DNA from 3 places in the Streptomyces sp. NPDC002176 genome. Region 1 is predicted to be linked to each of the others. Evidence: riboswitches for the same ligand, from Rfam matches in the RefSeq annotation. Region 1 holds a riboswitch; each other region holds the start of a gene.

Region 1 (3,262 bases):
CGGCGATCTCGACCCGGCCGCCAACTTCTGGCACACCGGCGGGGAGAAGGTCGTCTACACGACGGACGACGGGGCCAAGCGCGCCGCGAGCCTCCTCGGGGACACCGCCGACGTCGTCCCGCTCGGCCCCGCCCTCGACTGGCGAGCGCTCCTCGCGCACCTGCACGACGTGCGCGGTGTACGGCGGCTGATGGTCGAGGGCGGCGGCACCGTGCACACCCAGCTCCTCCAGCAGGGCCTCGCCGACGAACTCCAGCTGGTCCTCGCCCCGCTCTTCGTCGGCGACCCGGCCGCCCCCCGCCTCTTCGGCCCCGGCGCCTACCAAGGCGGAAGGCTCCGGCTGACCGACTCCCGCCGGATCGAGGACGTCGTCCTGATGCGCTACGAGCCCACCGCCCCCGGCACCGGCCCGCTGGACACCGCCGCCGACCGGCACTGGCTGCGCACCGCCTGCGAGCTGGCCGGGCTCTGCCCGCCCTCGGCCACGGCCTTCAGCGTCGGCGCGGTGGTCGTCGCGGCGGACGGCACCGAGCTGGCGCGCGGCCACTCCCGCGAGGGCGGCGACCCCGTGGTCCACGCCGAGGAGGCCGCGCTCGCCAAGCTGGACCCCGCCGACCCGCGCCTGCCCGGCGCCACCGTCTACAGCAGCCTGGAGCCCTGCGCCCACCGCGCCTCCCGGCCCGTCCCGTGTGCCGGGCTGATCCTCGCGGCCGGAGTACGCCGGGTCGTCACCGCCTGGCGCGAGCCGGACACCTTCGTCACCGCGGCCGACGGCTCCGGAGTGCTCGGCGCCGGGGGCGTGCAGGTGGTGACGGTGCCCGAGTACGCCGCACTCGCACAGTCGCCGAACGCTCACCTCGCGCTCTGAGGCCCACGTCACGGCAGCGTGTGTGCATCGGGCCCCGCGGATGACGTATGCTTGAGACACAACGACGCGGGGTGGAGCAGCTCGGTAGCTCGCTGGGCTCATAACCCAGAGGTCGCAGGTTCAAATCCTGTCCCCGCTACTGAAGACTCAGGGCCGGAATCCAGTAAATGGATTCCGGCCCTGAGTGTTTTCCGGGACGGCTGGTGTTGTTGAGTCACCAGCAAAACTCCTGTGACTCCTGAAGCGCGGTCAACTCGCCCTGTTCGCGATGTTCCTGACCGATACGCACCCCGTCAGATCATCAAACGATCAAGCTGAACGGGCTTGGAATCCAGTGCGCGTGTCTATTAACGTTCGATAACGCAGTGCGGTCGTTACAGCCGTCAGCAGAGACGGCGCCGTGCGCACACGCCGAATCCCGCAAGGGAACCGGGGACCCACCACTTTGGGGTGAATCGCGCCCCGATCCGCCGTGCACCACCCTCGGAGCACGTCGGGTTTACGCGCGTAGGAGACCTTCCTGCTCCGAACCCGTCAGCTAACCCGGTAGGCGGAGGAGGGAAAGGAGTGCGCCCGCGTGGCGTCCAACCGGCCTGCCCCACAAGCCCCGTTCGCGCCGGACGCGAGTGAGCCCTTCGCCTATGGCGCCCCCCGTGCCGAGGACGGCGCGTGGGAGGAGTGGAACCCCACCGAGGAATCCCTACCCCCTGTACGCGGCCGTCACCGGGTGGCCAAGCAGCGCGGCGGCGGACTCGCCCGCAGCTCCACCGTGCTCGGCGTCGGTGTCATCGCCGCCGTCGGCGCGGGCGGCATGGCCAGCGCCAACACCGGCAAGCCGCCCGTGTCCATCGCCATGCCCGACCTGCCCTCCGTGGGCTCCCTGATCGACGGGCACCACGCGGAAGCGCCCGCCGCCTCCCTCGCCGGTGTCGCCACCGCCACGGCCACCGCCACCGACGACTCCACCGCCGACGCGGGCGAGGCGCTGCGCAGCCGGATCATGGCCCAGGCCGAGCGGCAGCAGAGCAAGGCCGACAGCCGGGCCACCGCGGCCGCCGTCGCCAAGGCCGACCAGCAGGCCGCCGAGGCCGCCGCCAAGGCCGCGAAGGAAGCCTCCGTGAAGGCCGCCGCGGCCAAGGAGAAGGCGGAGGCCGACGCCGAGAAGAAGGCCGAGGCGGCTCGCCTCGCCACGCTGGCCAAGCAGTACACGCTGCCGACCTCCTCGTACACGATCACCTCGACCTTCGGGCAGGCCGGTTCGATGTGGTCCTCCGGGTACCACACCGGGCTCGACTTCGCCGCGCCCACCGGCACGCTGATCAAGGCGATCCACAGCGGCACCGTCACCGAGGCCGGCTGGGCCGGGGCGTACGGCTACCGCACGATCCTCACCCTGGACGACGGCACCGAGCTGTGGTTCTGCCACCAGTCCTCGATCAGCGTCAGCGCCGGGCAGAAGGTGTCCACCGGCGAGGTCATCGGCCGCGTCGGCGCCACCGGCAACGTCACCGGCCCGCACCTCCACCTGGAGGTCCACCCCGGCGGCCAGCCCACCGGCATCGACCCCGGCGCCTGGCTGCGCGGCAAGGGGCTCACTCCCTGAGCGAGTGACCCCGACCCGGAATGGACGGGGCCCGAGTGATCGTTGAGGAGAGACATGACTGCTTCTCCGCGCAAGCTCGGTTCCTCCTCCCTCGAGGTCTTCCCGCTCGCCCTCGGCGGCAACGTCTTCGGCTGGACCGCCGACCGGGACACGTCCTTCGCCGTCCTCGACGCCTACCGCGCCGCGGGCGGCAACTTCATCGACACCGCCGACTCCTACTCGGCCTGGGTCGAGGGCAACAAGGGCGGCGAGTCCGAGACGCTCATCGGTGAGTGGGTGCGGGCGCGGGGCGTCCGCGACCAGGTGGTCATCGCCACCAAGGTGAGCCAGCACCCGGACTACCAGGGTCTGGGCGCCGCCAACATCAAGGCCGCCGCCGACGCCTCCCTGCGCCGCCTGGGCACCGACCACATCGACCTCTACTACACCCACTTCGACCAGCCCGAGGTGCCGGTCGAGGAGATCATCGGCGCGCTGGACGAGCTGGTGCGGGCGGGCAAGGTCCGCTACATCGGCGCCTCCAACATCAGCGCCGAGCGGCTGAAGGAGTCCTTGGACTTCTCCGACCGCGCGGGCCTGGCCCGCTATGTCGCCCTCCAGCCGCACTACAACCTGGTCTCCCGCGACACCTACGAGGGCCCGCTCCAGGACGTCGCCGCCCGCGAGGGCCTGTCGGCCGTCCCGTACTTCGCGCTCGCCTCCGGCTTCCTCACCGGCAAGTACCGGCCCGGTACGACCGTCGACAGCGCCCGCGCCGGTTCGGCGGCCAAGCACCTCGACTCCGAGCGCGG
Region 2 (3,262 bases), on a different contig from region 1:
CGGGCGCGGCCGACGTGGTGGTCACCGCGACGCTGTCCAAGTCGCTGGGCAGCCAGGGCGGGGTGGTGCTGGGCCCGGCGCGGGTGATCGGCCATCTGGTCAACACCGCGCGGACGTTCATCTTCGACACCGGACTCGCCCCGGCCGCCGCGGGGGCGGCGCTCGCCGCGCTGCGGCTGCTCCGGCGCGAACCGGAGCGCCCGGCGCGCGTCCGGGAGGTCGCCGCCGAACTGCACGCCCGGCTGACCGCCGAGGGTCTGTCGGCGGTCCGCCCGGACGCGGCCGTGGTCTCCGTACGGGCGCCGTCCGCCGACGCCGCGGTGCGCTGGGCCGCCGACTGCCGTGCCGAGGGTCTGTCGGTGGGATGTTTCCGCCCGCCGTCGGTCCCGGACGGCGTCTCCCGGCTGCGGCTGACCGCCCGCGCGGACCTGTCCGGGGCGGAGATCGAACGGGCCGTTCGGGTCATCACCGCCGTTCGGCCCAGCTGAGGTCGGGAAAAACCCCGTCAAATACGGGCGCACGTCGCAGAGTTCACCCCGTTGAGCGACAGATGTCCGCGTATCTGGGGGGTTGGTTCCCCGGACCGGCCCCGTGATGGCAGGGTGACCTGCACGCACCAGAGCGGGACCGTGTCCGAAGCCTCCGCCCCGCGTCGCCGCGCGGCGTGTGGGAGGTCGGCGGGCCGCCCGTGGGAAAGGGACGACTTCGCCATGGCAGACCATCTGGAAGCATCCGTCACTCTGCCGAGCGATCCCGCCTCGGTCTCCACGGCCCGGTCCTATGTCGTGGGCACCCTGATGGGCTGGGGGCTGCCCTCGGACGACGAGGTGGCCGACACGGTGCGCCTCATCGTCTCCGAACTCGCCACCAACGCCGTCCAGCACACCCTGGGCCAGTCGCCCACCTTCACCGTGGACATCGTGCTGGCCAGGGACGAGCTGCTGCTCATCGGGGTGACGGACAGCCACCCGCGGCTGCCCAAGAGGCTCCCGGCGGCGGTCGCCCAGGACAACGGGCGCGGCATGGCCATCATCCGGTGTCTCACCGTCGAGTGCGGCGGCAAGCTCCGGGTCCGGCCGACCCGCGAGGGCGGCAAGACCGTCTTCGTCGAGCTGCCCTGGAGCGTCCCGGACCGGCCGCTGACCGTCACGGCCCGCCCGGAGCCCTCACCGGCCCGCTGAGAGCCCCGGCGGGGCCAGGAACCGGCTCCGGGGCGCGTGTACGCCCGCGGAAGCCGTCCCCAGCCGTGTTCCGGCGCCGCTAGTTGACCCGGCCGTACCAGACGCTCTTGGTCCAGATCTTCTGGAGCCGCACCACGTCCCCGGACTTCGGCGCGTGCCAGATCTTGCCCTTACCGGCGTAGATGCCGACGTGGTAGACGCTGGAGCCCGAGTGGAAGAACACCAGGTCACCGGCCTTGCGGTGGCCCGAGGAGATGTGGTGCGTCTTGTTGTACTGCTGGGCGGCCGTCCGCGGCAGCTTCTTGCCCGCCTTCTTGAACGAGTACAGCGTCAGGCCCGAGCAGTCGAAGCGGCCCGGCCCGGTGGCTCCGTAGCGGTAGGGGGCGCCCTTCTTGGACGCGGCGACCTTCAGTGCCTTCGACGCGGTGGTCGCGGCGGAGGCGTCGGTGGCCAGTCCCGGCACCATGATCGAGCCGCCCACGGCGGCCAGGGTGAGGGCCGAGGCCGTACCGGCCCGGGCCATCAGCGACGGGACACGATTGAGCGCAGTCATGCGCAACCCTTCGTCAGCCGCCTGTGAAGGATGACCTGTCGGATTCGGGCTGGCGAAGTTGCCCGGCCGTGTCACCACGGCTTCACCCCAAGGGCTGCTCGGCACGATCGTCCGCGTCTCGCGGACATCCGTCCCGGCGACCCGTCTTGCTCGGGTCCTCCACTCCTGCCGATGCACTTCTGTCGACCGGTCATCCGGGTGGCGGCAGGACTCGGCGTCCGCCCGGATGCGCCCCGCCGTTGTGGCGGGGTCTTGTCGTCAGACAGGGATCTTGGCCCACTCCTGTCCGAAAATCCCAATGGAACCGGGGGTTTGTGGTGTTACTCACCACTCACCCGTTCGGGTGGACAGGGGTATGTCCGAGCCGCCGTCAATTCCCCTGCATGGCCCCGGACCTGGGATTCGATCGCCGCGCGTCGGCCCGCCGGGCGCGCCGCGCGCAACTCGGCGGGTCCGGAAACGGGCGCGGAGATACACCGGTCGGCGGTAGCACGTTCGGCCCGTTTCGGCGCGGCGGACGACACGCCGTGCCCCGTCCGGCCGACGGCGGTGTCCGGCTCAGCCGACGTCATCGGGCGGGAGCGCGACGCGCGCGGCCCGGCGCTCCCCGTCCAGCACCCGGAGCGCGTGTGCCAGCGTGCGCCCGTACAGCTCCGCCTCGCCCCGCCCGTGCATCAGCGCGAGCGCGTCACGGAGCGCGGCCGCCGTGCGCACCAGCGCCTGCGCCGCCCTGAGGGCCCGGTACGTGTCCCCGTGCCGGGCCGGGTTGATCCGGCCCAGCAGGTCGGCCGCCTCCAGATAACGGTCGATCAGCTCGCCCTCGGCGCGGGTCAGCGCGGGCAGCGGCGGCAGCTCCTCCGGCAGCACGGCCCGCTCACCGGGCGCCGGGCAGCTGCTTGCGGTCGCGTACGACGCCGTCGACCAGGCCGTGCTCCAGGGCGCCGGTGGCGTCCAGCACCCGCTCCCGCTCCAGATCCGCGGTGACGGTGGCGGCGTCCCGGCCGGTGTGCCGCACGAGCAGCTCCTCCATCAGCTCCCGCGCCCTGACCAGCTCCGCCGCCTTGATCTCCAGGTCGCTGGGCTGCCCCTGCACCGGCTCGGTCAGCTCCGGCTGACGCAGCACCACCCGCGAGCCGGGCAGCGCGAACCGCTTGCCGGGCGTACCGGCCGCGAGCAGCACGGTGGCCACCGAGGCGACCTGGCCCAGGCAGTACGTCCCCACGTCGCAGCCGACGTAGCGCATCGTGTCGTAGACCGCCGTCATGGCGTGGAAGTCGCCGCCGGGGCAGTTCAGGTACAGCGTGATGTCCCGGTCCGGGGCGGCGTGTTCGAGCTGCATGAGCTGGGCGATCACATCCGTGGCCGCCGTGTCGTCCAGCGGCGTGCCCAGGAACACGATCCGGTGTTCGAACAGCTTGGAGTACGGGTCGAGCGTGCGGCGGACGCCTCCGTCGCGCTCGGTGAACTCGGGCAGGACATGTCGGGCGTTCGATCGGGTCATGGCACACCCCTCCTGATCGACGGGACC
Region 3 (3,262 bases), on a different contig from region 1:
TTGTCGGTGGCGTCCAGGTCGAACATGGCCTGGTCGATCAGGCGCTGCTCGGTGGCGTCGTAGCCGACCAGCTCCGGGCCGATCTGCTCGATGACGGCGAGGACGGCCTTCTCGACACCCTTGCCCTGGTAGCGGTTCGGGTCACCGTCACGCAGCTCGATGGCCTCGAAGGCACCGGTGGAGGCGCCGGACGGGACGGCGGCACGACCCGTGCTGCCGTCGTCGAGGCCGACCTCGACCTCGACCGTGGGGTTGCCTCGGGAGTCCAGGATTTCCCGAGCTACAACAACGTCGATGGACGGCACGAGCATCTCCTTCGTGGATGTGACGCGATGAGTGCGGGGCGCGCCGGATGGCATGCCTTGCGTCTAGAGCCTAACCGTCCCAGGGGTGCCGGCCATCGACCGACCGCCTCGTGGACGGGGTGGTGCAGGGAGACCGTACCTATTGTTCAGGCCCGGAACAAAGGGTTCTGGGCAACAGGCGGGCCGGGGGCGGAACGCGCACCGCCCCGGCGCGCGGGGGAAGCGCGCCGGGGCGGGGGTCCGTGGAAGGACCGGAAGCTCAGGGGCCGATCGGGCTGGGGGCCGACCCCGTGAGCGGGTCGCGGTTACTTCAGGTGCAGCATCTGGCCGGGGAAGATGAAGTCGGCCTTCTCGACGATGTCCTTGTTCAGGTCGTACAGCTTCTTCCAGCCGCCGTCGACCTTGTGCTTCGTGGCGATGGAGCTGAGCGTGTCGCCCTTGACCACCTTGTACTCGCCATCGCCCTTCTTGACCTTGTCACCGGTCGGGGTGGTGACGGTCTTGCTCGCGTCCGGGCGCTCGGTGGAGCGGGACGCGGCCTGGTCGTCGGAGGTGCGGTCGGAGGTGTCGGCCGCGGCCTTGTCCTCCGTCTTGGTGTCCGTGGAGGGAGCCGGGGCGGCCGAGCCGCTGTACGGCGTGCTGGACAGGCCCGTGCCGCAAACCGGCCAGGCACCCTTGCCCTGGGCGGAGAGCACCTTCTCGGCGACGGTGATCTGCTGTTCCTTGCTCGCCTTGTCGGCGGTGGCGGCGTACTGCGTACCGCCGTACGCGGCCCACGTGGAGGCGGAGAACTGCAGACCGCCGTAGTACCCGTTGCCGGTGTTGATGGACCAGTTGCCGCCCGACTCGCACTGGGCGACGGCGTCCCACTCGGAACCGGTGGCGGCGGACGCGCTGCCCGACGCCATCACCGGGCCCGCGACGGCCGCACCGGCGACACCGGCGAGCGCGAGGACACGGACGGTCTTGGACGGGCGACGGCGCTTGCCCTTGCTGGAGAACAGCATGGATCGATCCCCTCACCGACGCCTGCGAGGTGAGCTGTCGGGTTCGGGCCGGTTGAGTTGCCCGGCCACCCCTCCCTGGTACTTCCGGAAGGCGTGGCTCCACCCCAAGCCCGTCCCGGCGTCAATCACCGGTTCGGGCACCTACCTTGGGTCCCCCGCTCCTGCCTACGGCGCTTGACGCGACGATTGTCCCCGACGGCCGCTGGCAGGATTCGGCGTTGCGGCCACGGGTGCTCGTGGTGACGAGCGGTCCCGACCGTAGACACGCCTCGCGGCGAATTTCAAAAACGATCAGGTCTTCTGAGAGTCATCCCACACTTTCGCCAAATAGGACATATAAGAGGATAGCGGGGCGTCAAATGCCGCTACATGAAGCCTGTTGGCCCTATTCGCCCGGCAGCTTCAGGGTCTGCCCCGGGTCGACATGGTTCGGGTCCGAGCCGATGGCCTGCTTGTTCGCGGCGTACAGGGCCTCCCAGCCGCCCGCCACGTCAAGGGAGTCGGCGATGGAGCCGAGCGTGTCACCGTCGCGGACGGTGTAGCCGCTCGGGGAGGCGGTGGCGTGGCGGCCCGTGGCGGCCGCGTGCTGACCTTCCGTCACGCTCTCCTCGGCGCTACCACCCCGGTGACGGCCACCGCCGCCGAGGTCGCCGGTGTCGACCAGGCTCCAGGAGCCGCCGGTCTCCCACGAGTCGTCCGACTCCTTGGCGGCCGGGGCACTGGGGGCCGAACCGCCGCCCTTGTAGCCGCCGTCGGACGCGGCGGGCGCGGAGCCGCCGGAGCGGGAGGTGTCGGTGTCCTTGCCGGAGTGGCCGGAACCGGCCGTCTCGTCGGCGCTCGCGGACGGCTTGCCGGTCTCCTTGGCGGAGGAGTCGGACGACGGGGACGAATCCCCCAGTCCGGACGAGTCGGAACCATCGGACGAAGCGCCCGCTTCGGGAGCCTCGCTCGACTGGTCGGCACCGCTGTCCGAGCCGCCCTGGTCGGCGGACGGGGACTCGCTGACGCCCGTGTCGACGTCCACCGAGGCGGAGTCGGAGGTCAGTCCGGCGAGCAGGGCGCAGGTGGCCCAGTGGGTGGTGCCCTGCTCGGCGAGGATCTTCTCGGCCACCGAGATCTGCTGCGAACGGCTGGCCTGGTCGGCGCTGGCCGCGTACTGCGTGCCGCCGTACTTGTCCCAGTCGTCCTGGGATATCTGGAGGCCGCCGTAGTAACCGTTGCCGGTGTCGGCGCTCCAGGAGCCACCGCTCTCGCACTCGGCGACCTTGTCCCAGGTGGTGCCGTCGGCCGCGTTCGCGCTCGCCGCCCCGAGGAGCGGGATGGCGATGGCGGACGTGGTCACGCCGGCCGCGACGAGGAGCGCCGGAGCCTGGCGGGGTCGACGGTGCCTACCGTTCCCGGAGAGCATGCGGTTGCCTTTCGTGCGACAGCAGTACGGCGTGGCAACTGGTGCTCGGCGCCACACTGATGGGTGAACGTAGCGGCAGACGATCGCTTGTCACAAGTTCATGCCGCACAGATCACGTGAAGATCACATAGTTGAACGTCCGTCATGTGTGTTTTCACGACTGGGACCAACCGGTGTGAACTCCACCGGCAGCGTGCGCAGTCCACGCATGATCAGCCCGCCGCGCCAGCGGAGTTCGGCCGGATCGGCCGCCAGCCGCAGATCCGGGAGCCGGGTGAGCAGGGTGGCCAGCGCGGTCTGGCCTTCCAGCCGGGCGAGCGGGGCGCCCACGCAGTAGTGGATGCCGTGCCCGTACCCCAGGTGCTGGTTGTCGCGGCGGCCGAGGTCCAGCAGGTCAGGGTCGGCGAACCGCTCCGGGTCGCGGTCCGCCGCCGCGAGGACCACCAGCACCGGGTCCCCGGCCGCGATGTCCTGGCCGCCGATGGTGAGCGGCTCGGTGGCATAACGCCAGGTCGCCAGCTCCACCGGGCCGTCGTAGCGGA

What was found. Region 1 has a riboswitch for cyclic di-AMP ahead of ACI2LY_RS25465 (M23 family metallopeptidase). Riboswitches for the same ligand answer to the same signal wherever they lie in the genome.
Region 2: it holds a riboswitch for cyclic di-AMP, as region 1 does, so the genes downstream of both, ACI2LY_RS22195 (C40 family peptidase) here and ACI2LY_RS25465 (M23 family metallopeptidase) in region 1, are expected to answer to the same signal.
Region 3: it holds a riboswitch for cyclic di-AMP, as region 1 does, so the genes downstream of both, ACI2LY_RS27625 (transglycosylase family protein) here and ACI2LY_RS25465 (M23 family metallopeptidase) in region 1, are expected to answer to the same signal.

The regions. Positions count from the first base shown of each region.
Region 1 covers NZ_JBJDQW010000005.1:568,831-572,092, forward strand. The annotation lists gene ACI2LY_RS25455 (dihydrofolate reductase family protein) at 1-868, shown strand, start outside; tRNA gene ACI2LY_RS25460 (tRNA-Met) at 934-1,007, shown strand; cyclic di-AMP (ydaO/yuaA leader) riboswitch at 1,268-1,436, shown strand; gene ACI2LY_RS25465 (M23 family metallopeptidase) at 1,446-2,471, shown strand; gene ACI2LY_RS25470 (aldo/keto reductase) at 2,526-3,262, shown strand, end outside.
Region 2 covers NZ_JBJDQW010000004.1:659,491-662,752, reverse strand. The annotation lists gene ACI2LY_RS22205 (8-amino-7-oxononanoate synthase) at 1-488, shown strand, start outside; gene ACI2LY_RS22200 (ATP-binding protein) at 711-1,181, shown strand; gene ACI2LY_RS22195 (C40 family peptidase) at 1,261-1,734, opposite strand; cyclic di-AMP (ydaO/yuaA leader) riboswitch at 1,738-1,951, opposite strand; gene ACI2LY_RS22190 (hypothetical protein) at 2,293-2,601, opposite strand; gene ACI2LY_RS22185 (ATP-dependent Clp protease proteolytic subunit) at 2,609-3,235, opposite strand.
Region 3 covers NZ_JBJDQW010000006.1:433,424-436,685, reverse strand. The annotation lists gene eno (phosphopyruvate hydratase) at 1-305, opposite strand, end outside; gene ACI2LY_RS27625 (transglycosylase family protein) at 611-1,312, opposite strand; cyclic di-AMP (ydaO/yuaA leader) riboswitch at 1,317-1,495, opposite strand; gene ACI2LY_RS27620 (transglycosylase family protein) at 1,698-2,720, opposite strand; gene ACI2LY_RS27615 (cytochrome P450) at 2,844-3,262, opposite strand, start outside.